3 regions of the Bradyrhizobium sp. ORS 285 genome follow, and region 2 is predicted to be linked to each of the others. Evidence: predicted binding sites of a transcription regulator. Region 2 holds the regulator's gene; each other region holds the start of a gene.

Region 1 (9,481 bases), 2.0 Mb from region 2:
CCGCCGCTGGTCGTGGCTTACGCGCTGGCCGGCACCGTGACCAAGGACCTCGCGGTCGAGCCGATCGGCATCGGCAAGGACAAGAAGCCGGTCTACCTGAAGGACATCTGGCCGACGACCAAGGAGGTCAACGACTTCGTCAAGAAGTTCGTCAAGGCCTCGATCTTCAAGAAGCGCTACGCCGACGTGTTCAAGGGCGACACCAACTGGCGCAAGATCAAGACCGTCGAGAGCGAGACCTATCGCTGGAACATGTCGTCGACCTACGTGCAGAACCCGCCGTATTTCGAGGGCATGAAGAAGGAGCCTGAGCCGATCAAGGACATCGTCGAGGCTCGCGTGCTGGCGCTGTTCGGCGACAAGATCACCACCGACCACATCTCGCCGGCCGGTTCGATCAAGCTGACCTCGCCCGCCGGCAAGTTCCTCAGCGAGCACCAGGTCCGCCCGGCCGACTTCAACCAATACGGCACCCGCCGCGGCAATCACGAGATCATGATGCGCGGCACCTTCGCCAACATCCGCATCAAGAACTTCATGCTCAAGGGCGCCGACGGCAACATCCCCGAGGGCGGCCTGACCAAGCACTGGCCCGACGGCGAGCAGATGTCGATCTACGACGCCGCCATGAAGTACCAGGAAGAGGGCGTGCCGCTGGTGGTGTTCGCCGGCGCCGAATATGGCAACGGCTCGTCGCGCGACTGGGCGGCCAAGGGCACCCGCCTGCTCGGCGTCCGCGCCGTGATCTGCCAGAGCTTCGAGCGCATCCACCGCTCCAACCTGGTCGGTATGGGCGTGCTGCCGCTCACCTTCCAGGAGGGCACGTCGTGGTCGTCGCTCGGCCTGAAGGGCGACGAGAAGGTCACCATCAAGGGCCTCCAGGGTGACCTGAAGCCGCGCCAGACCCTGACCGCGGAGATTGTGTCGGGCGACGGTGCATCGCACCAGGTTCCGCTGCTCTGCCGCATCGATACGCTGGACGAGCTCGACTACTACCGGAACGGCGGCATCCTGCACTACGTGCTGCGGAAGCTCGCCGCTTAACCAAAGCGCGATGCGACAGTTTGGCTCACTCTGAAGTGAGTAGCGGGTGATGAAGGAGGCGGCCTATGACAAAGGCCGCCTCCTTTGCATTTTCTGTTTGTTAACTACGAGGACGGCATGGCGAATGTGGTGACGCTCCAGGCGTAGCGGACGGTGGTCCAGACGGGACAGTGGCGATGAGTGGACAGATGTCGTGGTGGTCGCGCGCGGCGCTTGGTGTCTGTGCGGTCATCGCTTTCGTCCGGCCGGCCTCCGCCGACCCTCGTGCGGTGATCGAACTCTTCACCTCGCAGGGCTGCTCGTCCTGTCCGCCGGCCGACAAGCTGCTCGGCGACCTCTCGCGCGATCCCTCCGTCATAACGCTGTCCCTGCCGATCGATTACTGGGACTATCTCGGGTGGAAGGACACCTTGGCCGACTCCCGCTTCACGGCCCGGCAGCGCGCGTATTCGCGAGCACGGGGCGACCGCGAGGTTTACACCCCGCAGGCCGTGGTCAACGGTGCCGTGCATGTGATCGGCAGCGATCGCGAGGCGATCGAGGGCGCCATTGAGGACACAGGCCGAGGTGGCGCCGTGATGTCGGTGCCGGTCAGCATGGTGATCGACGGCCAGGAGCTGACCGTGTCGGTCGCTGCGGCCGACGAGCACGCGCCGCGCAAGCATGGCGAGGTCTGGGTCTGCTCGATCGCGCGCGTCGTTCCGATCCAGGTCGCGCGCGGCGAGAATGGCGGCCGGGAGCTGACCTACTACAACGTCGTCCGCGGGCTGATGAAGCTGGGCGACTGGAATGGGGCGCCGGCGAGCTGGAGCGTCCCGCTCGAGAAGATCGCCCGTGACGGCGTCGATGGCGCCGTCGTCTATGTGCAGGACGGAAGCCGAGACCGGCCCGGCCTGATGCTCGGCGCGGCTCGCTCGGACCTGCCATTGCTCACCCGGACGTCGGCGACGACGCGTGCTCCCGAGCGCTGAGCCTTTTCGCCGCTCACCTTCAAATTCAAGATGGCTTGATCGACGGCGCGACGCGTCCAGCTTCAGGGCTGACGCGCGTCGCAACATCATCGCGCGATCTCCCGCCCAAAAAGCAAAAGGACCAACTCGCGTTGGCCCTTTGCCATTACTTGTGAATAGACCCGATCCTGACGACCCCGGGGGGCTGGGGGCTGAGGAATCCGGAACCGAAAGGACCGGGCCAACGCACACGAATCTTATGCCTAACGTCGGGGGCAGTCCCTGGGCGGAAACACGGCGCGATTATGATTCCGCTAACGATCCCGTGACGCTTGCGTGTTCGCGGAACTCGCGCGTGTCACTGATCCTGCCAAGTTCGATAATGAAAACCGCCCCTTGCGGCTGACGTCGGTTGGCGCGATCATGTCACACAGATGACAGGAGGACGCTCATGAACCTCACCCCGGAGGATGCCGACCCCAGCGAGAACCGCGCGGCGGCGCGCAACGCGGCCGCAGCGCCGACCCGGGTGACGTTCGACCGCCTCGAGCTGAACCGCATCCTCAATCTCTACGGCCGCATGGTCGCCGACGGCGAGTGGCGCGACTACTCGATCGACTTCCTGCGCGACCGCGCCGTGTTCTCCGTCTTCCGCCGCGCGTCCGAGGTGCCGCTCTACCGCATCGAGAAGGACCCGCGGCTGGCGCGCAAGCAGGGCATGTACAGCGTGATCTCGGCCACCGGCCTGATCCTGCGCCGCGGCCACGAGCTGGAGCGGGTGCTGCTCGCGATCGCGCCGAAGCCGGCGCTGGTCTGAGCCCCGCTATCCGCGCCGCTTAAGCCGGGATGTCGCTGCTGCCGCTTCCGAGCGGCCGTTGCATCATGACGGTATCGAGCCAGCGGCCGAATTTCAGGCCGACGCTCGGATGGGTGCCGATCATCTGGAAGCCGCAGGCGGTGTGCAGCCCGACCGAGCCGGCATTGCCGGAGTCGCCGATGACCGCGATCATCTGGCGGAAGCCGCGTTCCTCACACGCTTCGATCAGAGCACGCATCAGCCGCATGCCGATGCCGCGGCGCTGGCTGGCGGGCGCGAGGTAGACCGAGTTCTCGACGGTGAAGCGATAAGCGGGCCGCGGCCGGTACGGCCCTGCATAGGCATAGCCCACCACCTCCCCATCCAGCAGGGCGGCGAAATAGGGGAAGCCGCCGTCGGTCAAGGCCCGAAAGCGTCGGGTCATCTCCGCCAGATCCGGAGGGTCCAGTTCGAACGTGGCGGTACCCTCGCGGACGGCCTGGCCGTAGATCGCGGTGATGGCGGGAAGGTCGGCCTCCTGGGTGGGCCGGATCTCGATGTCGGACATGGGTGGAACAATACCAGGGCGAAGCAGCCGATCAACACCGTGACGGCATGGCTGCCGTTCCCGCCGCGACGCCGCGCTGACCGCCGCCTCTCCGGCCCCGGACAAACGAAAAGCCCCGGCGGTGAGGCCGGGGCTTTGAAGGTCGCTCGTTCGAGCGGGTGGATCAGTCGCGCTGTCCGAGCAGCTGCAGCAGCAGCGTGAACAGGTTGATGAAGTTCAGGTACAGCGACAGGGCGCCCGTGATCGCTGCGCGCTCGGCGATGTCGCCGCCCGCGGAGGCGTAGCCGTAGATGTACTCGTTCTTCAGGCGCTGCGTGTCCCAGGCGGTCAGGCCGGCGAACACGAACACGCCGATCACCGACACGATGAACTGCAGCATCGAGCTCGCCAGGAACAGGTTCACGAGGCTCGCCAGCACGATGCCGATCAGGCCCATGAACAGGAACGAGCCCATGCCCGTCATGTCACGCTTGGTCGTGTAGCCGTACAGGCTGAGCGCGCCGAAGGTCGCCGCGGTGATGAAGAACACCCGCACGATCGAGGTGTGGGTATACACCAGGAAGATCGACGACAGCGACACGCCCATCAAGGCCGAGAACACCCAGAACAGGATCTGCGCGGTCGACGGTGCGAGGCGGTTGATGCCGGCCGAGATCGCGAACACCATGACCAGGGGGGCCAGGATGAACAGCCACTTCAGCGGGCTCACGAACATCGTGTAGCCGAACTGAGTCAGGTAGGCGTTGCCGAACTTGAACACGCCGGCCGCCGGATCGCCGGTCACCGACGCCATGTAGACGCCGAGTGCCGCGAGGCCGGTGATGGCCAGGCCGATGCTCATGTAGTTGTAGATGCGCAGCATGTAGGCGCGCAGACCGGCGTCGACGGTCGCGGCATCGGCGCGCCCGGCCACCCGGCCAAAGGGTGAAGCATAGTTGCGGTCTAGGTCCGACATGGTCGAATTCCCGTTGGTTGCCCGGCAACCCGGTCCTGGCTGGACCTTTGGCCGGTTCTCGAAAAACCCTATCTCATCAACGCTGCCATCGATATTAAATTTGCGTCATCGGCAAATTCGCCATCTTTTGGCAGATCTCTTTGGCAGCTTTCTGAGCCCATCCTTAAATGGGAAACTAGCATATTTGGTGCAAGCTTCCACGCGCGGCTGAATGTCGCTCCGCGCGCGTTTGAGCCGTGAAAAGCCCGTTAACCGTGCGGCATGAACGCCCAATACCTCAAACGTCAGCGCGTCAAAGGTTCCTCAGAACCGTTGCCGGCTTCTGGTTGAGCGCCAGCAGCGTGCCGGCGAGGCCGAGACCCACGGTCACCACCAGCGCGGCCAAGACGACCAGCGCGGCGCTGCCGGCCTGCCAGGCGAAGCTCAAGGTCATCAGCCGGGTCACGATCAGCCAGGCGGAGATGGAGCCTGCGATCACGCCGAACGCAGCGGTGGCAAAACCGATCATCAGATATTCGAGCGCGTAGGCGCCGAGCAGCCGCAGCCGCGTGGCGCCCAGCGTCTTCAGGATGACCGCGTCATAGACCCGGTGGCGGTGACCCGCGGCGAGCGCGCCGCCCAGCACCAGGATCGCCGAAATCAGCGTCACCGCGCTGGCCCCGCGGATCGCGAGCGCGAGGTTGGACACGACCGAGCCGACCGTCTCCATCACCTCGCGGACCCGCACGCTCGTCACCATCGGGAAAGCGTCGGCCACCTTGCGGATGACGCGGGCGTCCTCTGCGCTGTCGGAGCGTGCCTCGGTCAACGTGGCGACGTGGGTGTGGGGCGCGCCCTTGAAGGCGTTCGGCGAGAACACCAGCACGAAGTTGATGCCCATGCCCTGCCAGTCGATCGTGCGCATGTTGCCGATCTTTGCCGTGATGTCGCGCCCGAGCACGTTAACCACGATGTCGTCGCCGAGCTTCAGGCCGAGACCGTCAGCGATGCGCTTCTCGATCGAGACCAGCGGCGGGCCGCTGTAATTGTCGCCCCACCATTCGCCCTCGACGACCTTGGAGCCCTTCGGGATCTCGCCGGTATAGGTCAGGCCGCGGTCGCTCTGCAGCACCCATTCGGTGTCCGCGGTCGCCTTGAGGTCCTCGGCGCGCACGCCGTGCGCGGCGACGATCCGGCCGCGCAGCATCGGCACGTCGTCGACGGTGGATTGCGGCGCCATAGCCTTGAGAAAGTCGCGGAAGCGGTCGGCCTCGCCCGAGGGCACGTCGATGAAGAAGAACGACGGTGCCTGCTCCGGCAGCTGCGCCAGGAATTGCCGCCGCAGATTGCCGTCGATCTGGGTGATCGTGACCAGCACCGCGAGCCCGAGTCCAAGCGACAGCACCACGGACGGCGTCAGCGCGCCAGGCCGATAGATGTTGCTGACCGCGAGCCGCAGCATCGGGAATCGGCTGCGCGGCACGGCCCGCGCGATCGCCATCACGACAGCCGCAATGCCGCGCAACAGCACGAACACCAAAGCGGCGGCGACGACGAACACCGCGGCGATCTTCTTGTCGTAGGACAGGCCGACGACGACGGCGATCAACAGCGCGACGGTGCCGGCGATCAGCGCCAGATAGCTCCAGCGCGGCCGGTGCCATTCGGCGATCACGGCCTCACGAAACAGCGCCGCCACCGGCACGTCGCGGACGCGCCCGAGTGGCCATAGAGCGAACGCGAGCGCCGTGAGCAAGCCGTAGAGGAACGACAGCGCCAGCTCGTCCGGGTGCACCGCCGGGATCACCGGCAACGGCAGGATCTTGCCGAACAGCCCGACAATGGCGAACGGCAGGGCGGCCCCGGCGCAGAGTCCGATGATCGAACCGATCGTGGCGAGCACCATGACCTGCACGAGATAGATTCCGAACACGTCGCGGCTGGTGGCGCCGAGCGCCTTGAACGCCGCGATCACCTCGGTGCGGCGATCGACATGGCTCTTCACGGCATTGGCGACGCCGACCCCGCCGACCAGCAGCGCCGCGAGGCCGACAAGCGTCAGGAATTGGGTGAAGCGGCCGATCGTCCGCTCCAGCTGCGGCGAGGCGTTGCTGCGGCTGCGGATCTCCCAGCCGGCCTGCGGCAAGGTCAGCCGGGTGTCGGCGATGAAAGACGCGGCGGCGTGGTCGTCGGTGGCGTTGTCGGGGAGCCGGACGCGATACGTCCAGCGCACCAGGCTGCCGGGCTGTAGCAGCGGCGTGGCGCGCAGGCCGGCTTCGCTGACCAGGAAGCGCGGCCCGAGGCCGATGCCGCCGGATAGCTTGTCCGGCTCGGCCTGTAGCGCGCTGCGGATCTGGAAGCGGACGGTGTCGATGTTGACGATGTCGCCGACCTTGATGTCGAGGCGGGCCAGCAGGGCCGGATCGGCCGCTGCGCCGAACACGCCGTCGCGCTCGGCGAGGATGTCGGCCAGCGGCAGGTCGGGCTGCAGCTCGGCCTTGCCCAGCAGCGGGTAGGCGGTGTCGACCGCCTTCAGCTCGACAAGCGCCAGCTTGGCATCACCTGCCCGCACCATGGCGCGCAAGGTGGCCGCCAGCGAGACCTGGCCGCGCGAACGCAGGAAGGCGATCTCCTCGGGCTTGGCTTCGCGCTGAAACAGCGAGAACGCGACGTCGCCGCCGAGCAAGGTGCGGCCCTCGCGGACTAGCCCGTCATTGAGGCTCGCGGCCACGGAGCCGACGCCGGCGATGGCGAGCACGCCGAGCGCGATACAGGCGATGAAGACATAGAAGCCGCGCAGGCCGCCGCGCAGCTCGCGCAGGGCATAGCGCACAGGTAGCGCCGCCATGCGGCGGCCGGGAAGCGGTTCGGATAGGGTGCTCATGCGTCGGCGGGCTCGTGCGCGCCGTCGGCCTCGATCCGGCCCGAGCGCAGCCGCACCACGCGGTCGCAGCGATGGGCGAGGCCACTGTCATGGGTTACCAGCACGAGCGTCATGCCGCGCTCGGCATGCTTGGTGAACAGCAGGTCGACGATCTGCCGCCCGGTCGACTCGTCGAGATTGCCGGTCGGCTCGTCGGCCACCAGGATCGCCGGGTCGGGGGCGAGGGCACGGGCCAGCGCCACGCGCTGCTGTTCGCCGCCGGACAGCTGCGTAGGATAATGATGCAGGCGATGGCCGAGGCCGACCTGCTCCAGCTCGCGGGCGGCGCGCTCGGCGGCGCCGGAATGGCCGGCCAGTTCGAGCGGCACGGCAACGTTCTCCAGCGCCGTCATGGTCGGGATCAAATGGAAGGACTGGAAGACGATGCCCACCTGGCGGCCGCGGAACCGGGCCAGGGCGTCCTCGTCCAGGGCATTGAAAGCGGTGCCGCTGACCACCACCTGACCGCTGTCAGGACGTTCCAACCCCGCCATCACCATCAGCAGCGTGGACTTCCCCGATCCCGAGGGGCCGATCAGGCCGATCGTCTCGCCCTGTCCCACCCGCAGGCTGATGTCCTTGAGGATATGAACCCGCGCCGCGCCGGTGCCGAGCGAAAGGTTGACGTTGGAGATGGTAATGGTGTCCGGCGCAGTGCCGGCCAAACGCGAGGTTTCGATGAGACTGTCCATGGCTCGGTCATATGGCAACTCCGCAAGCCGGGTCGAGGGCCGCGGACGCATCTTCGTGCACATACTCGTGTTGATGCTCGCCTTGATGACAGCCGGGCCGGTGTTGGCGGCTGCTGACGCGGTCAAGCCGATCAAGCTGGTGGTGCTCGGCGACTCCCTGAGCGCCGGGCTTGGGCTTTCTGCGTCGGATTCGTTTCCGTCCAAGCTGCAAAAAGCGTTGCAGGCCAAGGGGCTGCCGATCGACCTGACCAATGCCGGGGTGTCCGGAGACACGTCCTCCGGCGGGCGCGACCGGCTCGACTGGTCGGTGGCTGACGGGACCGAAGCCGTGATCGTCGAACTCGGCGCCAACGACGCGCTACGCGGCATCGACCCCGCGGTTACGCGCAAGGCCCTGACCGAGATCGTCACCAAGCTGAAGGCGCGCGGCATCGCGGTCATGCTGTGCGGCATGCTGTCGCCGCCGAATTACGGCAGCGACTACGCCGCCAAATTCAACGCGATCTATCCCGATCTCGCCAAGCAGTTCGACGTCCCGCTCTATCCGTTCTTCCTCGACGGCGTCGCCGCCGACGCCAAGCTCAACCAGGCCGACGGCATTCACCCTACCGCTGCCGGCGTCGACATCATCGTCTCCCGGATGCTGCCTACGGTGGAAGCATTCCTGCGTCCGTTGCGTGGGCAATGAAGGAACGAAGCCGTCGGTCGGACATTTGCGATAACCTTAAGGACCGGGTTTTCCGCAGGTTTTCACCGCGTTAACGCTGCTTCCGTCGCGGAGTCATATAAGTTCGGTAGGAATGTTGCATTGGCGATTCGTCGTCGATCATCTCGTCAAGGCATGATCTCGTCACCTTTCGAGATCAGCCTCCAGCATCGGGAGTCCTGAAACGATGCCGCGTCTGTTTACTGGACTGGAGATCCCGTCCGAGGTCGGCCAGACCCTCTCCACTCTGCGGGGTGGCCTTCCCGGCGCCCGCTGGATCGATCCTGAAAATTATCATGTGACATTGCGCTTCATCGGCGACATCGACGGTGCCTCCGCCAACGAGATCGCGGCGATGCTGTGGCGGGTCAATCGTAAGCCGTTCGAGGTCACGGTGCAGGGCCTCTCCAGCTTCGGCGGCCGCAAGCCGCGCGCGGTCGTCGCCAACATCGCGCCGAGCCGGCCGCTGATCGAGCTGCAGGCTGAACTCGAACGGATGATGCAGCGGATTGGCCTCGATCCGGAGGGGCGCAAATTCGTGCCCCATGTCACCTTGGCGCGGCTGCATGATGCCTCGAGCCAGGATGTTGCCGATTATCTCTCGGTCCGCGGCTACTTCCCGAGCCGGGTGTTCATGGCCGAGCGCTTCGTGCTGTTCTCGTCCCGTGCGTCCACGGGAGGCGGACCCTATGTGGTGGAAGACGCCTACGATCTGTGCGCCGCCTGACGCTGCGGCTCACCGAAGCGAGACGTCGTTAGCCCGCAACTAACGCGCGCCGGAGCGTTTGCGTGCCATATACCACGATCCCACAGCCCCGCTGCATGGCGGCTTCCACCATTTGCGGATTGCATTTTCCGTTAGTCTCAT
Region 2 (9,481 bases):
GTTCTCCGGGATGTCGCCATACGACATCACGCTCTTGCCGGAGAGACCGCCGCCATAGAGCCAGTCCTTGTAGAACGAGCCGATCGCTACCACGTCGGGCAGATAGACCTTCTGCACGAACTCGATCGAGCGGTCGATGATCGAGGAGACGAGGTTGAGCCGCTCCATGTTGATGGCGCCGACGGCACCGGTGCCATCGACATTGACCGCGCAGGGCACGCCGCCGACCAGCCAGTTCGGATGCGGGTTCTTGCCGCCATAGATGGTGTGGATTTTGACGATCTCCTTCTGGAAGTCGAGCGCTTCCAGATAATGCGCCACCGCCATCAGGTTCGCTTCCGGCGGCAGCTTGTAGGCGGCATGGCCCCAATAGGCGTTCTTGAACGGGCCGAGCTGGCCTGACTCGACGAACTTGGTCAGCCGGATCTGCAGATCCTTGAAATAGCCCGGCGACGATAGCGGCCAGTCCGAGATCGACTGCGCCAGCGCCGAGGTCGCCTTCGGATCGGCCTTGAGCGCCGAGACGACGTCGACCCAGTCGAGCGCATGCAGGTGATAGAAGTGGACGAGATGGTCGTGCACCTGCAGGCAGAGCTGCATGATGTTGCGGATGGAGTTGGCGTTGTCGGGGATCATGATCCCCAGCGCATTCTCGACCGCGCGTACCGATGTCAGCGCATGCGTGCCGGTGCAGACGCCGCAGATCCGCTCGGTGAAGGCCCAGGCGTCGCGCGGATCACGGTTGCGCAGGATGGTCTCGATGCCGCGCCACATCGTGCCGGTCGACACCGCGTTGCGGATCACGTTGTTGGAGTCGACGTTCACCTCGACGCGGAGATGGCCTTCGATCCGCGTGAGCGGATCGACCACGACGCGCTTGCCGGAATTGTCGAGATTGAAGCCGTTGGGAGTCTGGATGCCCATCGTTGCCTGCCCTGAACTGAATTAATGATCTTGCTTGGCGTCGTCGCGCTTGGTCGCGAGCCGCTTGACCGCGGTGACCGCGGCATGCGCCGCGACCGCAGCACCCACCGTTCCCGCCGCGACCATGCCGACCTCGTCGGCGTTGCGCTCGATGCCGAACTGCTTGATCGTGGTGAGCCGGTCATAGAACGAGCCCTTGTCCCAGAAGCCGTCCTCTGAGCAGCCGATGCAGCCATGGCCCGACTGGATCGGGAACGACACGCCACCGTTCCATCGCACGGTCGAACAGGCGTTGTAGGTGGTCGGGCCCTTGCAGCCCATCTTGTAGAGGCAGTAGCCCTTGCGCGCGGCCTCGTCGTCCCACTCCTCGACGAACTGGCCGGCGTCGAAATGCGGCCGCCGATAGCATTTGTCGTGGATGCGCTGCGAGTAGAACATCTTCGGCCGGCCCTGCCGGTCGAGCTCGGGCAATTTGCCGAAGGTGGTGATGAAGGTGACGACGCCGGTCATGACCTCCGCGATCGGCGGGCAGCCGGGCACCTTGATGATCGGCTTGTTGGTGATCACCTTGTCGATCGGGGTTGCCTGCGTCGGATTGGGCTTGGCCGCCTGCACGCAGCCCCAGGACGCGCAGGCGCCCCAGGCGATGATCGCCATCGCGTCCTCGGCCATCACCTTCAGCTTCTCGACGAACGGCTTGCCGCCGTCGATGCAGAACATGCCGCCTTCATTGAGCGGCGGGTTGCCTTCGACGGCGAGGATGTACTGCCCCTTGTACTTGGCGCGGGTCTCTTCGAGGATCTCCTCGGCCTGCTGGCCGGCCGCCGCCATGATCGTGTCGTCATAGTCGAGCGAGATCATCGACAGCACGACGTCCTTCACCAGCGGATGCGCCGAACGGATGAAGCTCTCCGAGCAGCAGGTGCATTCGAGGCCATGCATCCAGATCACAGGCGTGCGCGGCTTGGTCTCCAGCGCATTGGCGATGCGCGTCGCCGCCAGCGGACCGAGGCCGAGGCTCGTCGCCGTCAGGCTGCAGAACTTATGGAAGCTGCGCCGCGTGATGCCCTGGCGCCGGATCACGCTGTAAAAAGTTTCCGTCGTCGCGCCCATGAGTCCTCCCCCTGCTATCGCGTTGGCGATCATCCGATCGCGATCTGGCCAGAGGGGACAGCAAGATGCGGGCCAGCATCAGTGCTGGATTTGAATCATAATGATTCCAGATGGTTGGAACTGCAGCATGAGTTCAAATCGGACTTCAAAGCTGGCGCTCCGGTGAGAAACGGAAATCACGCGCTTTGCACCCGATAAGCTAGTTTCCGCCCCATCGAAGCGCGCTCAATGCGCAGTGCAGACCATGCAGGGATCGAACGACCGCACGACATGCTGGATGCTGACGGCACGCGCGCCAGCGTCGCCGACCTCGGTTCCGACCAGCGCCTGTTCGAGCGGGCCGGCGATGCCATCGGCATCGCGCGGCGAAAAGTTCCAGCTGGTCGGAGCGATGATCTGATAGCGCGCGATGCGGCCTGAGCGGACCGCGAGCCAATGACCGAGGCTGCCGCGGGCAGCTTCGACAAGACCGACATAGTTGCCATCGGCCGCCTCGCCGCTGGTTTCGCAGAACGGTTCGTTGAGACGCAGCGCCTTGATCCAGCTTTCGATCGAGATTGCGAGTTGCGCCGTCTCGATCAGGCGCGCGATGACGCGGTTGCGGACGTTGCTGCCGCTCTCGGATAGCAAAGCCGTGATCAGCGCCTGGCCCTCAATGGCTTGCCGCGCCAGTGCGCCGACCTCGACCGGCTTACCCGCAAGCCGCGGAGCCTTGCACCAGCTATAGGCGTCAGGCTTGTCGGCATCAGGATCGGTGCGGCTCTCGGCTGGATCGCGTGACGTCTCGCGCATCCACGCATGCGACACGTCCTCTGTGATCTGATCCGACGGCAGGGCTTCGACCATTCCGTCGCTGGTGCGAAGCCCAGCGCGGAAGCGGGCGCCGTCAGCATCGTGATACGCGCCAAAGCTCATCAGCAGCCCCGGCCCCTTGCCGAGACCCGCAAGCGCAAGCGCATCAGCCAGCCGAAGGAAATGTGCGAAGTCACCACCCCGCCCTTCCCGCCAAATGTCGAGCTCCCCCGGACTCGACAAGGCCAGCACGTTCTCCAGTTTATCGGCGAACACCACGCGCTCGAGGAAGCCGCGAAACGAAGCTGCAATCGCGTTCAGCCGAATGCGCTCGCCGAGCTCGATGGCGCGCGTCGTACCGCCGGGCTGGAACGCCAGGCTGTGCGGCCATTTTCCGGCGATCACGCCCATGATCTCCAACAGCCGCGCCCGCGCCGGCAGCGCCTCGCGCGCGGCATTGCCCTTCGTCGCAGTGAAGCGCTCGGCGGCCGCGGCGTGCCACGCGTGAGACGCGTAGGAGTCGCGGGCGAAGTCGGGCATGAAGAAGATGTAGAAGTGCGTGAGATGATCGGCGGCATTCTCTGCCGCGTGCGCGATGTTGGTCGCGAGCACGCCGTTCGGCGCGGACAGCACGCCCATCGCCTGACGCAGCGCGGCTGCGGCGGCGATCGACTGTGACACCGAGCAGATGCCGCAGATGCGCGGTGCGATCACCAGGGCGTCCAGCGGCGGCCGCCCTTCCAGGATCTGCTCGAAGCCGCGGTAGAGCGGCGCGGTCACTTCGGCGCGAGCGACGCGGCCGCTCTCGACATCGAGACGGACCTCGAGATCGCCCTCGACGCGGTTGAACGGGCCGACCGTGATCCGCGTCATGAGCTGCGCTTGTCGCCCGACCGGCTCGGCGGCACCACGACGTGGTCGGCGGTCGCATTGACGCGCACGCGGCGCGGCGTCGCCGATTTCGACAGCGCGGCCAGCGCGACGAACCACGCCTTGGGCATGTCGGTGGGGAGGCCCACAGGGATGCCGGCGAGCTTCGCGGTCTGCAGATAGTTCTGCGCGGTCTCGAAGCCGGGCGAGGTGCAGGCGATACAGGCATAGCCGCCCTTGGTGCAGGAGCCGCCGCCGTTCCAGGAGCGCTGATTACAGTCGCCGACGGCTTGCGTGGCGCGGCAGCCGAGATGCTCCATCAGGCAGCCGCGCTCCGACATCGTTTCCGCGCTCGCCTTGAACTCGTAGAACTCGTTGCGCGAGCAGCCGTGATGCGCGAGATGGTTGGCGATGAAGGTCGGACGTCCGACGGCGTCGAGGCCGCCGCTCGTCAGGTCGCCTGATGTCAGCGCCAACAAGCTTTCCATGACCCAGCCGGGATGCGGCGCGCAGCCGGCGATGTTGATCACCGGCAGTCCGCGCTTGGAGCGGAAGCCTGTGCCGAGCGCGCCGCCGCCGTCGCTGCCCTCGAACTGCAATCCGACCGCATCCGTCGGGTTGATCCCGGCCGCGGGAATACCGCCATACGCCGCGCAGCTGCCGACGGCGATGACGTAGTCGGCGAGCGGGGCGAGGTCGAGCAGCCAGTGATAGATCGAGCGGTTGGTACCGGCGAGCATGTTGAAGCGGCCGCTCAGATTGGGGCCGCGCGCGACCGAACCTTCGAGCACCAGGAGATCGAGCCGCTCGCGGCCGTCGCGGATCGCGTCCAAGAGCTCGACGACTTCGTCGCCGGTTTCCTCGCTGACGGAAGGGTGCCAGATCAGATCGATGCCGGATTGGCGCAGCTCGTCAAACCAGCCGGAGGCGCCGCTTTCCAGGATCGACATGGTGCAGCCGCCGCAGCTCGCGCCCTGCAGCCACAGCATCCTGGTCATTCCCTCCGCGCCGGCCATCGTGAGGTCCCGCCGTCAGCACAGCTCTATGCTGTCGTGTTTGGTATCTCTGCGGGATTTAGCGTCCCCGCACGAAGGGTGGCAAGCGCCGCGTCGGTTTGGGAACCGCGCGGGCGGCGGTTGAAGAACACGGCGCCGGCCCAGATCAGTCCGAACAGGCCGACCGCGACGATCCCAAGATCGGCAATTCCATCACCGAGCGCGGCTGCAAACTCCGCCCAGGTTCCGGTCAGACCGAACAGCGGCGCCAGCAGCGTGGCGGCCTCGACTCCGCCGATCACCAGCGCAATCGCCACCGAGAGGCCGGTGATCACCAGATTGTAGCGTCGCTTGCGCGCGGGGTCGGTCAGCGCCCAGCGGTAGGCGCCGACCATCAGCATGCCGTCGGCGGTGTCGACGGTCGCCATCGCCGCGGCGAACAGCGCCGGGAACACCAGCACATGCGCCAGACTCGCCCCGCGCGCAGCCTCGGTGGCGGACAGGCTGAGCAGGCCGATTTCGCTGGCGGTGTCGAAGCCGAGGCCAAACAGAAAGCCGAGCGGATACATGTGCCAGGCACGCGACACGACACGCAAGACGGGCCGCAGCAGACGGATGAGGAGGCCGTTGCCGGGGGCAGCTTCAGGGTCGGGGCGTGGTGAGCGGCGCCAGAGGTTCACGAACAGAACGAGATTCGCCAACGCGATCAGCAGCAGGAAACCGGCTGAGACCGACGTGCCGATGGCGCCGCCGATCGCGCGGATGGCGCTGTCCTCCCGCAACAGATCGGCACCGGCCACCAGGCTCACCACGATCGTGGCGATCACGACGACGCTGGAATGGCCGAGCGCGAAGTAGAGACCGGCCGCGCGCGGCTTGTCGCCGTCCTGCACCAGCTTGCGGACGACGTTGTCGATCGCGGCGATATGGTCCGCATCAACCGCGTGGCGGAGGCCGAGCAGCCAGGCCAGCAGCGCGGTGCCGACGATGGCGGGACGGTCGGCGTAGAGCGCGAAGGCCCAGGCCCAGGCGAGCGCGTTGGCGAGCACGAGGCTGGCCAGCAGCGCCATCGTCCGCGCGCGCTCCGTGCGGAGCGGGGTGGCGAGCGCGGCGGGGGGCCGAGGATGATCAATTGGCAAAATCGTCATACTCGGACAGGAGAGCAAGACCCGCGCCAAAAGGCAAGGCTCGCGCTCCCACGCGCAAATCCCGTGCAAATCAATCCTCGCGGCCCCGTCGAGCCTGGATTGACCTCTTCCCTTGGCAAGGCGCTATCCGGTCAAGCTCAAACATTGACCAGCCGACGACCAACTCTTCTCCTCTGTCTCCCCTCACCGCGCCGAGGCGCTCTGCGCGGCGATCTCGCGCCGCACCGCCGCCTCGAATTGGCTGGCGGGCGCGGCGAACATCAGGCGGGTCTCCTCGTGGAACGCCGAGAAGATGCCGACAACGGCCGGCACGCCGTTGATCTCGGCGAGGATCGGCGAGCCCGAATAGCCGAAATTGGCGAGGCAATGCACGGTCAGCAGACGGGCGTCCCTGGTCATGCCGGCGCTGCAATTCCTCTGCCCGGTCGGCGAATAGCGCCGCTCCTGGCCATAGCCGATCTCGGAAATGGTGCCGGCCTTGGTCGCAGCCGCGAGCTCGTCGCGGCTCACGGACTTCACCGCGACCGGCTTCGACGGCAGCGCGTCCTTCAGGATGATCAGCGCCCAATCGGCCGGCGAGCGGTCGGTCGACCATTGGTCGTGCTGGGTCGGGATGAAGTCGGGCGCCACGATCAGCTTGTCGGCGACCGATGACGCGGCAGGGGTGCCCTTGTTCATGCCTGCCAGGAAATGGACATTGCCCGGGCTGACCTGGGCGAGGCCGTTGAACACGCAATGCGCCGCCGTCAGCACCACGCGGGGCGCCACCAGCGTGCCGGTGCAGGAGCCTCCCGTGCTATATTGCGCCACGGTCACGACACCGATCGACGATGCCGGCCAGGAGGTGGGATCGACGACATCGCCAAAATGCCGGTCGAGCCCGAGCAGCTGTTCGGCGCGCGGATTGGCAATGCCGGCATCGGCCGATTCCGGCTTCGCCCGCCACGCCACAATCGTCTCCTCCGCCTGCCGCCGCTGCGCCTCGCTGAGCTTCACGCGCTGAATCTCGCGGCCGGCAGACCTGACGCCGTTGCGTCCGGCCATCACCAGCCAGGCATACCCCTGGATGACATCCCGGGTCATGACCTGGCCATCGAGCATCATCAGGCCGAGCATGTATTGCGACTGGGCAAAGCCCTGTGCGGCGGCGCGGTTGAACCAGCGCGCGGCTTCGCCGTGATCGCGGCCGGCGCCTTCGCCGTTGAAATAGGCGATCCCCAGATAGTGCTGGGCAATGGCGAGTCCCTGATCCGCGGCCTTGCGGTACCAGACCAGCGCCTCCGCCTGATTGCGCGCGACGCCCACGCCGAAGGCTTGCATGAAGCCGAGATCGAATTGCGCCCGCGCATCACCCTTGGCGGCGAGCGGCTGCAGCCGGCGCAACGCCACCGCCGCCTGGCCATTCGACGCAGCAGTGACGGCGTCCTCGAGCTCGGCGGCCGTGACACCCGCGATGCTGCCGAGCAGCACGGCGAGACTTATGAGGATGGTCTTGATCAAGGGCGTCCGCTGAGACCGAAACATCGGCTGCTCAGCAGGCACGATCAAGACGGCGGCGGCGTGGCGGAAAGCGGACCGCAATGTCCTTAATCCGGCCCCCTCGCGTCTCACACCCGCTCCACCCTCAAGCCTGCTTCTCCCTCAGGCCTGCTCCGACTTGACGAACCGGTCGTCCAGCGCATAGCCGGCGCCGCGCACGGTGCGGATCGGATCCTGCTCGCGGCCAGGATTGAGCAGCTTGCGCAGGCGGCCGATGTGCACGTCCACCGTGCGCTCGTCGATATAGATGTCGCGACCCCAGACGCTGTCGAGCAGTTGCTCGCGGCTGAACACGCGGCCGGGATGCTCGAGGAAGAACTCGAGCAGGCGATATTCGGTCGGGCCGAGATCGATCGGCCGGCCCGAGCGCGCGACGCGGCGCTTCTCGCGGTCGAGCTCGATGTCGCCATAGGACAACACAGTCGCCAGCCGCTCCGGGCTCGCGCGACGCAGCAGGCCCTTCACGCGCGCCAAGAGCTCCGGCACCGAGAACGGCTTGACGATGTAGTCGTCGGCACCAGTCGCGAGACCTCGGACGCGCTCGCTCTCCTCGCCGCGTGCCGTCAGCATGATGATCGGCAGCTGCCGGGTCTCGGTCCGTGCCCGCAGGCGGCGGCACAGCTCGATGCCGGACAGCCCCGGCAGCATCCAGTCGAGCACGACGAGATCGGGCACGCGCTCCTTGAGCCGCGTGTCGGCCTCGTCGCCGCGCGCCACGGTCTCGACCTCGTAGCCTTCGGCTTCGAGGTTGTAGCGCAGCAGCGTCGTCAGCGCCTCCTCGTCCTCAACCACCAGAATTCGCGCACCCATGTCGAAATCGTCTTTCTCAGTTGCCGGGGATCGTGGTCGCGAAGCTGGTCATGTCGCCCTTCGGGCGCTTGTCCATGATCTGCTGACCCTCGATCATATAGAACACCGTCTCGGCGATGTTGGTGGCGTGGTCGCCGATCCGCTCGATGTTCTTGGCGCAGAACATCAGGTGGATGCAGAACGAGATGTTGCGCGGGTCTTCCATCATGTAGGTCAGGAGCTCGCGGAACAGCGAGGTGCAGATCGCATCGACCTCCTCGTCGCCCTTCCAGACCGTCATCGCCGCCGGCAAATCATGCGCGGCATAGGCATCGAGCACCGTCTTGACCTGCGACTGCACCAGGTCGGTCATGTGCTCCAGGCCGCGGATCAGCTTGAGCGGATGGAAGTCGCTCTCCAGCGCCGCAACGCGCTTGCCGATGTTCTTGGCGAGGTCGCCGATCCGCTCCAGATCAGTGGCGACGCGCATGGCGCCGACGATCTCGCGCAGATCGACGGCCATCGGCTGACGGCGGGCGATCGTCAGCACCGCGCGCTCCTCGATGATGCGCTGCAGCTTGTCGACCTCGGCGTCGGCGGCGACCACCTTCTGGCCGAGGGCCACGTCGCGCCGCACCAGCGCATCGACGGAATCGACGATCAGCCGCTCGGCGAGGCCGCCCATCTCCGACACCAGCCGGGTGAGATCCTGCAGATCGCTGTCGAACGCCTTGGCGGTATGTTCACTGGCCATGTTGATCTCCTGAAGAATGCTGTCGGCGTCAGCCGAACCGGCCGGTGATGTAGTCCTGGGTCCGCCGATCGCTCGGCGAGGTGAAGATCTTGCTGGTGTCGTCGAACTCGATCAGCTCGCCGAGATACATGAAGGCGGTCTTGTCGGAAACGCGCGCCGCCTGCTGCATGTTATGGGTCACGATCGCGATCGTATAGTTCTCCGCGAGCTCCTGGATCAGCTCCTCGACCTTGGCGGTGGAGATCGGGTCGAGCGCCGAGCAAGGCTCGTCGAACAGGATCACCTCGGGCCGGACGGCGACCGTGCGGGCGATGCACAGGCGCTGCTGCTGGCCGCCGGACAGCGACAGGCCGGAGGCGTTGAGCTTGTCCTTGACCTCGTTCCACAGCGCGCCGCCGCGCAGCGCCTTCTCGACCCGATCGTCCATCTCGGACTTCGAGATCTTCTCATAGAGCCGGATGCCGAACGCAATGTTCTCGTAGATCGTCATCGGGAACGGGGTCGGCTTCTGGAACACCATGCCGACCCGCGCACGCAGCAGGTTGAGGTCGAGCTTG
Region 3 (9,481 bases), 720 kb from region 2:
ATCCGAGGACAGTTGTTCCTTCGGGCGCCCTTGTGCCGCCTTTGACCTATGCTCACTGCCTGAACGATGAACCGGCGGATCACCCTGCGCTGATCCGCCCTACGCGCGATACTTGCGTCTGCACAATTCCGTTCGCCACTGGGGACCGACCATGGGAAGTGACCAGATCGCTGAGATAGCGCCAGCTGTCCGCGAAATTCTGGGTGGCGGTTCGGGCTGGATCGCGACGTTCGAGGTCACCGGCGATCCGACGAAATGGGTTCAGTTCGAGATCGGCTGCATCAACGCGGCATATTTGTCCGCCGACGCCCCGAGCCAGAAACTCGGAGGGCTCCCGGCATTTGCGCTGTTGATGTGGGAGCCGAACAAATATCTGACCGGCAGTCTCGATCTGTCCGACCCGCGATCGATCGCGCGATGGATCGATGATTATTATTTCTCCGCTGTTCTGGAGTGTGCGGACGACTACTCTATCGATGTCGGTATAGCGCGTCTCTGACCGCTTGGAGGCCTGCAGACATCCTGGTGCACACCCGGCAACTTATGCTGGAATGAGCAAGTCGCAATTCACTGCCAGGCGGACATTCGGCGTGATTGTGTCAGTATACCGATCGACGCAAGGCCACGATCGGGGCGACGATGCGGTAGGCGCGAAGTGGGGCGGACGCTCAGCTTAGGCGATCGCTCACTCGGTTCCGGTCTGCGCCTAATACATCAAGGCCTGGGGATGATAACATCAGCCGCCTTTCAACGGTTTTAATCTGATGCAGAGACCTGAAAACTATACTTTGTTTGTCGAGCTTCTGTTCGGGGGCAGCATGCTCATGCTGGCCATCGCGATCATCTGTCACCTCTGCACTCGCCGTTTCCTGCGTAGCCGTCATCTCGCACTGGGAGTTTGCGCACTGCCGCTCCTCACGATTTTGATGATCGTTCTCTCGGCCGTTGTTGTAGCTGTACTCCCTGCATTCTATTCGGCTTCGTATGGTTATCTGCCAGCGCCTGACGAGCCTATAGGGCTCTTGGGCACCACAGCATCTCAGCTTGGTATTCTCCTGATGCTGCTCGCCTTCTTATTGGTTCTCGCTCACTTGCTGTCGCTGGCATTTTTAGGTCTTCGCGTCGCGCTTTTCCAGACAAGTCCGCATGAACTCCGCTGGTGAAGATCGCGATGGATCGCTTGGCATCGATCTTCCGTTTTCCAGAAAAAATCTTGACGCCGCCCCCAAATCAGTGGTCTTATCCGCGCATCCCGTCCCAAGCGAAGGGGCGTACGCGCGGTCGTCACGATACGTGGGGCGGGGATGCGGTGGCCGTGATGGATCAGGCGCTACGGCGCGACGACTGATCCGTCACGGACGATGAAGTCGTGTGGTCCTGGCCTCTCGTCGCTGAGGTCAAGTCAACGTGTTGCTTGACGGCACGCGCTGATGATGGGGGCAAGAACGCCGATCCCCAGGGAGAGCACGTATAATTCGTAAGCCCATCGCGCAGGGAATGCCGGATGGTCGGCTGAACCTGTGGTGACTGCCGCCTGCTTTTTTTCTGCAGGCGGGCCATGGGTGAGGCCTTCACCCGGCATTCCCTGCGCCCTCGCGGATGTCGAGGGGCATCGGCTGAACAACTCGGGCGCCGGGCGCCGCGAGGATGCGGGCGCGTGGGTCGAAATCTCACAACCGTCATCCGGTCATGGAGGGCACCAATGCCAGCCCAAATCTGCGCTGTCGTCCCTGCGAACGCAGGGACCCATACCGCGGAATCTAAGTGAGACGCGCAATTGCCAGTCATCGTCCCATTTGGGCCGGTGGTTATGGGTCCCTGCGTTCGCAGGGACGACAGCGGGGCATGTAGCGAAAGCGCGGCCGTGGAGCGAATGGCAGCATTTGCGTGTCATGTGATGAACCGATCCCCCGCTGGATCGACGAATCCATCAGCCGCTCCCAGGCCGAGCCATCTGCCGGCCAAACTGCGGCCAAGGGTCGCCGTCGTCATGTTCCTGAACATGCTCCGCATCGGGTTCGTCATCGGTTGTCATCGAACCATTGCAATGTGTCCCTATATTTTTCAGCCCTTTGCCCGGTCGTTGCTGACCCATTCCCCGAGGTATCCTCATGTCTGAGACCGTCAACCTGCCGGCGGTTCACGCCGACCAGTCGGTGGTCGCGCGCATCCGCTCCGAAATCGACATTTCGGACCGCTCCCGCCTGGTCACCTTCGGTGACCGCGCGCAGCGCTCGGTGGTCGAGTTCGCCGACCGCATCCTGGCGCAGACCCAGAATCGCGAGATGGGCACGACCGGCAAGTTGCTGTCCGACATCCTCGGCAAGGCGCGCGGGCTCGATCCGGCGACGCTCAAGGACGCCGGGCTGCTGACGCGGATGTTCTCGTCGATGGAGGCACGTATCAGGCGCTTTACTGAAGCCTTCGACGACGTCGCCTCGCAGATCGATCGCATCTGCATCGAGCTCGACCGCAACAAGGAGACCTTGCGGCGGGACATCGCGCTGCTCGACGATCTGCACGAGCAGACCAAGGCCGCGCTGACCGAGCTCGACGCGCATATCGCCGCCGGCAAGGCGTTCGTCGACGACTATCGCCGCGGACCGCTGCTCGAGCTGGAGCGCGCCGCAAAGGCCTCCGCCGAGGGCAGCGATGCGCTGATGGCGGCGCAGACCTATCAGGACGCGGTGCAGGCGCTCGACCGGCTGGAAAAGCGCATCTTCTATTTGCAGCAGGCGCGCCAGATCGGTATCCAGCAATTGCCGCAGATCCGCATCGTGCAGTCCGGCGATGAGACCCTGATCGAGAATCTTCAGGCCACCACCGAGCTCACTATCCCGGTCTGGAAGCAGAAAATGATCCTGCTGCTCGGCCTGCAGCGGCAGAAATCGGCGCTCGAACTGCAGAAGACGGTGACCGACGCCACCAACGAGATGATGCGGCAGGCGTCGGAGATGATGAAGACCCAGGCGATCGCGATCGAGCAGCAGTCGCAGCGCGGCATCGTCGACATCGAGACGCTCGACAAGACCAATCGCGATTTGATCGACACCATCACCGGCGTGCTGACCACACAGCAGGAAGGCCGCAAGAAGCGCGAGGAGGTCGAGCACCGCATGGCGCAGCAGACCGCCGAGCTGAAGGCCGTGTTGTCGAAGGCGCCGGTGTGAGTGTGCAGGCCATGAGTCTTCGGGCCATGTGGCGGGTGCTTGCGATCGGATTGGCCGCGCTCTGGCTCGCCGGCTGCGGCCCAAGCGGGCCACAATTTTCGATCCTCTCGGGCTCCGAGAACGACGTGCTGGAGCCGCTGGTCCAGGAGTTCTGCAAGTCGCGCGGCGCGACCTGCGACATGACCTACCAGGGCTCGCTCGACATCGCGCTGTCGCTCAAGCCGGGCAATGAGGCGAAGGCCGATGCGGTGTGGCCGGCGGCCTCGATCTGGATCGATATGTTCGACACCGGCCGGCGGGTGAAGTCGGTCAAGTCGATCACCCAGATGCCGGTGATCCTCGGCGTCCGCCGCTCCAAGGCGCAAGAGCTCGGCTGGATCGGCGCCAAGGTGACCACGAAGGATATCCTGGCCGCGGTTCAGGCCGGGCGGCTGAAATTCCTGATGACCTCGGCGACGCAATCCAACTCCGGCGCCTCGGCCTATCTCGCGATGCTGGCGTCTGCGATCGGCAAGCCCGATCTTATCGAGGCCGGCGATCTCGAACGCGAGGGCGTCGTCACCACCGTGCGCTCGCTGCTGCGCGGCGTCGAACGCTCCTCCGGCTCCAGCGGCTGGCTTGCCGATCTCTATCGCGAGGGCGAGCGCAACGGCACGCACTATCAGGCGATGTGGAACTACGAGGCCGTCATCAAGGAGACCAACGACAAGCTCAAGGCTGACGGCTTCGAGCCGCTTTATGCTGTTTATCCCGAGGACGGCGTCTCGGTGGCGGATTCGCCGCTCGGCTTCGTCGAGCGCGGCCGCGGCAAGGAGGTGCAGGCGTTCTTCGATGAGCTGCAGGCCTTCCTGCTGAAGCCGGAGACGCAGGCCCGTATCGCCAAGACCGGCCGCCGCGTCGAGCTCGCGCGCGCGTCCCAATTGCCGGGCGATCAGACGACCAACATCGATCCGTCGCGCGCGGTCACCGTGGTGCGGCCGCCGGAGCCGAAGGTGATCCAGATCGCGCTCGCCGCCTATCAGGACGCGCTGCGGCGGCCATCGCTGACGGCGCTGTGCCTCGATCTCTCCGGCAGCATGCAGGGCCATGGCGAGACGCAGCTCCTGGAGGCCATGCGTTTCCTGCTGACGCCGGCGCGGACGCGGGAGCTGCTGGTGCAATGGTCGAAGCAGGATGAAATCCTGGTGCTGCCGTTCAATGACCACGTGCTATGGGTGTCGAGCGCCAGCGGCGACGAGCAGGAGCAGGCCGGGTTGTTGAAGCAGACGCTCGAATTGCGCGCCGGGGGCGGCACGGATTTCTACACCTGCGGCGCGCGGGCGCTGGCGGCGATGAAACCAATCCTGGACAAGGGCTCGCACCTGGCGGCAATCGTGATCATGACCGATGGTAAGAGCTTTGGCGAGCGGGCCACCTTCGAGCAGCCCTGGCGCGCCGATGGCGGCCGCGTGCCGGTATTCGGCGTCACCTTCGGCGACGAGGCCGACCGCAAGCAGCTCGATGCGCTGGCCAAGCTCACCGGCGGTCGCGTCTTCGACGGCACCAAGAATCTCACCGACGCCTTCCGCGCGGTGCGTGGATATAATTAGATGCCGAGTGCGCCGTCAGAGACCGGATGGATCGTCGGCGGCTTGATCGCCGCCGTCGCGATCCCTGCGCTCGCGATCGGTCTGAGCATGCCGTTCTGGCTCGCCTGCGTGATTGGTCTGGGCGCCGGCGGCGGCGCCATCGCGGTGCTGGCGCCGCGCGCGGCGTTTCCGCTGCTCGATGCCAGCGGCGTCGCACGCGGCAAGGTGCAGCTCGCGCGCGAGCTGCTTCGCGAGGCCGCGCCCTGCGCCGAGCGGCTGGAGCAGTCCGCGGGGCGCATCCGCGAGCGCAAGGTCGCCGACGGCGTCCGCCACCTCGCGGTGATCGCGCGGCGCATCTTTACCGGCATCGAGAAGGACCCGCTGCGGCTCGATCGCGTGAGGCGCTTCCTGACCTATTATCTGCCGCGCGCCGCCGAGATCGCTGAGGCCTATGCCGAGCTGGAGCAGGCGCCGGTCGTCGACGCCGCGCGGCTGGCCTCGACCCGCGAGCTGATCGACCGGCTCGATGCGGCCTTCACGCGCTATGCGGCGAGCCTGCAGGATGCCGATCTGGACAAGCTCGACATCGAGCTCAAACTTCTCAAGAGCGCCCTCGATGAGGATCTTGGCCCGGCTGCGCCGCCGGCCGTTCCGCTCGAGCGGCGGGACAAGGTCTAGGAGGGGCTGATGCCCATGTCGCGCCGCGCACTCGGGATCGGCCTGCTGGCGACGTCAGCAGCGGCCACCGGCGGCTATCTGTATCTCAACCAGCATCCGGAGATCGCCGGCAAGTTCGGCAAGCCGAAGCAGCTGTTCGGCTTTGCCGGCGGCGAGAAGGAGGGCTTCCTCGCCAATGCGCGGGTGCGCTATCTCCTGGAGCGGCGGTTTGGCCTGGTGCTCGACGCGCGTCGCGCCGGCTCGGTCGAGATGGTGCGCGAGCGGACCTTGCTCGACCAGAAGCCGCAATTCCTGTGGCCGTCGTCCTCGGTCTTGGTCGAGGTCGCCCGCGGCGCCGGCGTGAAGATCTCGCGCGACCAGGTGATCTTCAACTCGCCGATCGTGCTGTATTCCTGGGATCGCATCGCCGACGGCCTGGTGAAAGCCGGAATCGCCGAGCCAGCGGGCGGGCCGCGCTACACGGTCGATCTGTTGAAGCTGCTGAAGGCGATCATCGCCGGCGACAGCTGGGCGCAGATCGGCGTTGCTGATTTGTTCGGCCGTGCGCGCATCGTCTCCACCGATCCCAACCGCTCGAACTCCGGCTTCATGTTCGCGGGCCTCGCCGCGAACCTGCTGAGCGGCGACGTGATCGCGCTCGATGCGCTGCCGAAAATCGATGGCGACGTCGCCACCGTATTCAAACGGATGGGCTTCAAGCCACCATCCTCCGGCAAGCTGTTCGACGACTACATCGCCGGCGGCGCCGGCGCGCAGCCGCTGATCGTCGGCTACGAGAATCAGCTGGTCGAATGGGTGCTGCAGGATCCCGAGCGCTGGAAGCGCGTCGAGGCGAATGCACCGGCCAAGCCGGTCATCATCTATCCCAAGCCGACGGTGTTCTCGGCGCATCCGCTGATGAGCCTCGATCGCGGCGCCGATGATCTCATCGAGGCGCTGACCAGCGAGGCGCTGCTCGAGCTCGCCTGGGAGGATCACGGCTTCCGCGGTCCGCTCGGCACCATCGGCAAGGCGCGCAATCCGCTGCTGCAATCCCGGCTGATCGACCGCATCGATTCGGTGCTGCCGATGCCGGATGCACCGGTGATGATGGCGCTGCTGGATCATCTGGCCGCGTAGCGTCGGGCCTTGCGAATCCAGGGAGGTTGATGGACTGTCGGTGCCAGCGGGATCAATGCACGATGAGGGGCGTGCTGCTGACACCGCGCGGAACGGCGCGGCTCATTGCAGCCTCAGCATGCAAATGCGGGTGAGCATGATCGGATGTTGTCGCAGGATGCACAGCCGATCTGCTGCTTTTCTGCCGATGGTGTGACTCAAAAACCAATGCGTTTCAGCAATCAGGAGTTACGCCTTAGCAATCGCTAAATTTATCTTCCGCGAATCAGTCCGCTGATTCATTTTCGCGGCCGGGGTCAATCTGGAGGCCAAGGTATGAACGTTATTGTTTTCGCATCGCGTAAGGGCGGTTCAGGCAAGAGCACCCTGGCCGCCCATCTCGCTGCGCAGATCAAGGCGAGCAAGTCCTGTCTGCTCATCGATGCCGACCCCCAGGGGTCGCTGACGCTTTGGCACAAGCTGCGCGGCACCAATGAGCCGCCGATCAAGACGGCCGTGAATTCGGTGAGCGCGATCGTCTCCGCCGCCCGCCGCGACGGCGTCGAGTGGGTGCTGATCGATACGCCGCCGACCATCTCGGCCGTGGTCGAGGATGCGATCAAGAACGCGACCATGGTGATCATCCCGGCGCGTCCGGGCGTGTTCGACGTCAACGCGGTGCAGGAGACAATCCAGACCTGCCGCGCCGCGCGCAAGCCGTACGCGGTCGTGCTCAACGGCGCGCCGGCGCGCCGCGATGACGCCGAGAGCCCGATCGTGACCATCGCCCGCGAGGCCCTCGCCAAGTTCAAGGCGCCGGTGTGGGGCGGCCAGATCACCAACCGCGCCGATCTCCTGATGGCCCTGGGGCAGGGCGAAGGCGTGCGCGAATATTATGCGGAGGGACGCGCGGCGGCCGAGATCGCACGCCTGTGGGCTGCGATCGAGCGCTCGGTGAAGGCGATCCGCGGCACCGTGTCCGCCAACGGCGCGATGCACAAGCAGGCGGCGTGAGCCGAGCTGACGTGAATCAAGGACGCGCGGGGTGCCGCGCGTTTTTTACGTTTCAATGAGGTCAGGCGACCATCAGCAGATAGAACGCGATCGCCGGCGTCAGCGTCAGGATCACCGACCAGATCCCGACCGCCCAGAGAATGTCTTCGGTGCTGAATCCCTGACGCTCAGGGAATGGATGATCCTGAAAAGCCACGACGCCCCCGCGCTCGTTTTGAGGTTTTCAACATCCATAGTGGAATGTCTTTAAAGAGCTGGTTTCCAAGCGCACCGCATTTGATCGCGCTTATTAGTCGCGATTAACCAACGGCCGCCGGATCAGCGGCGTTCGGAGGCCGGTGTGGCCGACCCTGCATCAACCGCCTGACGATCGAGGCAGAGCCGGAGATTGCGCGCAGCCGGGCTCAGGCGACGCGGCTCTGTGTCGCGGCTGTGCTGCGGCGCTCGATCTCCCGATCCAGCCGTGCGGCGAGCTCGGCGCTGACGTCCACCATCGGCAGCCGGACCTCGGCGCTGGCGATGACGCCGGTCCGCGCCAGCCAATACTTTGCCGGGGCCGGACTCGGCTCGGCGAACAACAGGCGCGTGAGATCCTCGACCTGCGACCAGCACGCCGCTGCGGCGTCGGTCCGACCGGCCCTCGCGTGATCGAGCATCGCCGCAAACGTCTCGGTCTCCAGATGCGCCGAGAGCAGGATGGCGCCGTCGGCGCCGGCCTGCAGCGCATCGAAGCTCTGGGCGTCCTCGCCCGTGAGAATACGGAAGCCCGGTGGCCGGCGCGCAATCAGGTCGCGCGTCTGCATCCGGTTGGCGCAGCAATCCTTCAGGCCCACGATCGCTGGATGCTGCGCGAGCTGCAGCAATGTCTCGTTGGCGAGCCCGACAGCCGAGCGATAGGGGATGTTGTAGAGCACGATCGGATGCATCGTGCGCTCAGCCAAGGCGGTGAAGTGTGCCAGCAGCCCGCGCTGCGAGGGACGCACGTAGGGCGGGCTCGAGATCAGATGGCAGTCGATCGGCCATGACGCCGTTCGATCGAGCGCTTCGATGAGGTCTGATGTCGCCACGCCGCCGATGCCGAGACAGATCGGCAGCGTGCGACCGAGTGCGGCGAGCTCGTCACGGACGACGCCGACGAGATGCGCGCGCTCGTCCCACGACAGCGCCAGTCCCTCGCCGGAGGTCGCGCCGAGCACGAAACCGTCGACCGGCTTGGCGGCATAGTACCGGACGAGATTGCGCAAGGAAGGTTCGTCCAGCGCGCCGTCGCGAAACGGCGTGATCAGCGGCAGCCACAGTCCTTGCAGTCGCGTTCGAAGGGTCGTCATGGTCCATCTCCTCGGGGGTGTTGAGGCCGGAGACGGGACACGTAAAAAAGCCCCGTCCTTGCGGCGGGGCTCGTGATGCGGCGGTGAACTCTCGAAAGATTCTAGCGCGCGCGTCCACAGGTCCCCGGCTGGGGACCTTTTTTCGACGACAGCTTGGCGTGCGACGTGGACATGCCGCCTACATGCGCGGCCAGCGACGTGCTGTCAATCTCACGCGTGTGTGATGAAGGCATTTGCGCTAAAAACGACGCGCAAAAAAATAGCCGGGCCCAATGAGCCCGGCTGGAGGTATGGCCAAAGAGGCCGACACAATCACCTTCCAAGAAGGATTCCGAGCGCTTGCGCCACTGGAGGAGGGGGACAATGCGCAGCGCCAACGCTCAGCACCCGAGCACTATGGTCCGCGATACGGCTCTGCAGCAAGCAGGCGCACCGCATGTCAGACATGCACAATCTCAAGCCGGCCAGCGCTGCGCTTTGCTCACGACAAAGTCACGGAACACTTGCACGCGTGCCACCGTCTTCAATTCCTCGGGGTAGACGAAGTAGGTGTCGAGCTGGATCGAGTCGGATTCACCAAACAACTGTACGAGCCGGCTGTTCTCCTCGACGAGATAGTCGGGAA

The links. Region 2 encodes PhoB, which activates phosphate uptake and scavenging genes when phosphate is short. Its sites were predicted from a motif close to TGTCATNNANCTGTCAT; they were not measured.
Positions count from the first base shown of each region.
Region 1: BRAD285_RS32630 (DUF2794 domain-containing protein) is a predicted target of PhoB. The motif match lies at 2,418-2,434, and genes of this name have one in related genera.
Region 3: BRAD285_RS03525 (toxic anion resistance protein) is a predicted target of PhoB. The motif match lies at 2,030-2,046, and genes of this name have one in related genera.

Region 1 covers NZ_LT859959.1:7,267,773-7,277,253, reverse strand. The annotation lists gene acnA (aconitate hydratase AcnA) at 1-1,044, shown strand, start outside; gene BRAD285_RS32635 (thioredoxin family protein) at 1,233-2,015, shown strand; gene BRAD285_RS32630 (DUF2794 domain-containing protein) at 2,446-2,811, shown strand; gene BRAD285_RS32625 (GNAT family N-acetyltransferase) at 2,831-3,358, opposite strand; gene BRAD285_RS32620 (Bax inhibitor-1/YccA family protein) at 3,522-4,313, opposite strand; gene BRAD285_RS32615 (ABC transporter permease) at 4,606-7,176, opposite strand; gene BRAD285_RS32610 (ABC transporter ATP-binding protein) at 7,173-7,907, opposite strand; gene BRAD285_RS32605 (arylesterase) at 7,963-8,595, shown strand; gene thpR (RNA 2',3'-cyclic phosphodiesterase) at 8,801-9,340, shown strand.
Region 2 covers NZ_LT859959.1:1,493,322-1,502,802, reverse strand. The annotation lists gene BRAD285_RS06620 (nickel-dependent hydrogenase large subunit) at 1-924, opposite strand, end outside; gene BRAD285_RS06615 (hydrogenase small subunit) at 946-2,037, opposite strand; gene BRAD285_RS06610 (nickel-dependent hydrogenase large subunit) at 2,263-3,702, opposite strand; gene BRAD285_RS06605 (uptake hydrogenase accessory protein HupU) at 3,699-4,715, opposite strand; gene BRAD285_RS06600 (HoxN/HupN/NixA family nickel/cobalt transporter) at 4,742-5,842, opposite strand; gene BRAD285_RS06595 (trypsin-like serine protease) at 6,026-7,342, opposite strand; gene phoB (phosphate regulon transcriptional regulator PhoB) at 7,484-8,191, opposite strand; gene phoU (phosphate signaling complex protein PhoU) at 8,208-8,924, opposite strand; gene pstB (phosphate ABC transporter ATP-binding protein PstB) at 8,953-9,481, opposite strand, start outside.
Region 3 covers NZ_LT859959.1:775,676-785,156, forward strand. The annotation lists gene BRAD285_RS03515 (hypothetical protein) at 152-499, shown strand; gene BRAD285_RS03520 (hypothetical protein) at 765-1,163, shown strand; gene BRAD285_RS35655 (hypothetical protein) at 1,160-1,348, shown strand; gene BRAD285_RS03525 (toxic anion resistance protein) at 2,112-3,170, shown strand; gene BRAD285_RS03530 (VWA domain-containing protein) at 3,182-4,759, shown strand; gene BRAD285_RS03535 (5-bromo-4-chloroindolyl phosphate hydrolysis family protein) at 4,760-5,416, shown strand; gene BRAD285_RS03540 (hypothetical protein) at 5,426-6,535, shown strand; gene BRAD285_RS03545 (ParA family protein) at 6,851-7,528, shown strand; gene BRAD285_RS36475 (hypothetical protein) at 7,590-7,724, opposite strand; gene dapA (4-hydroxy-tetrahydrodipicolinate synthase) at 7,933-8,856, opposite strand; gene BRAD285_RS03555 (LysR family transcriptional regulator) at 9,312-9,481, opposite strand, start outside.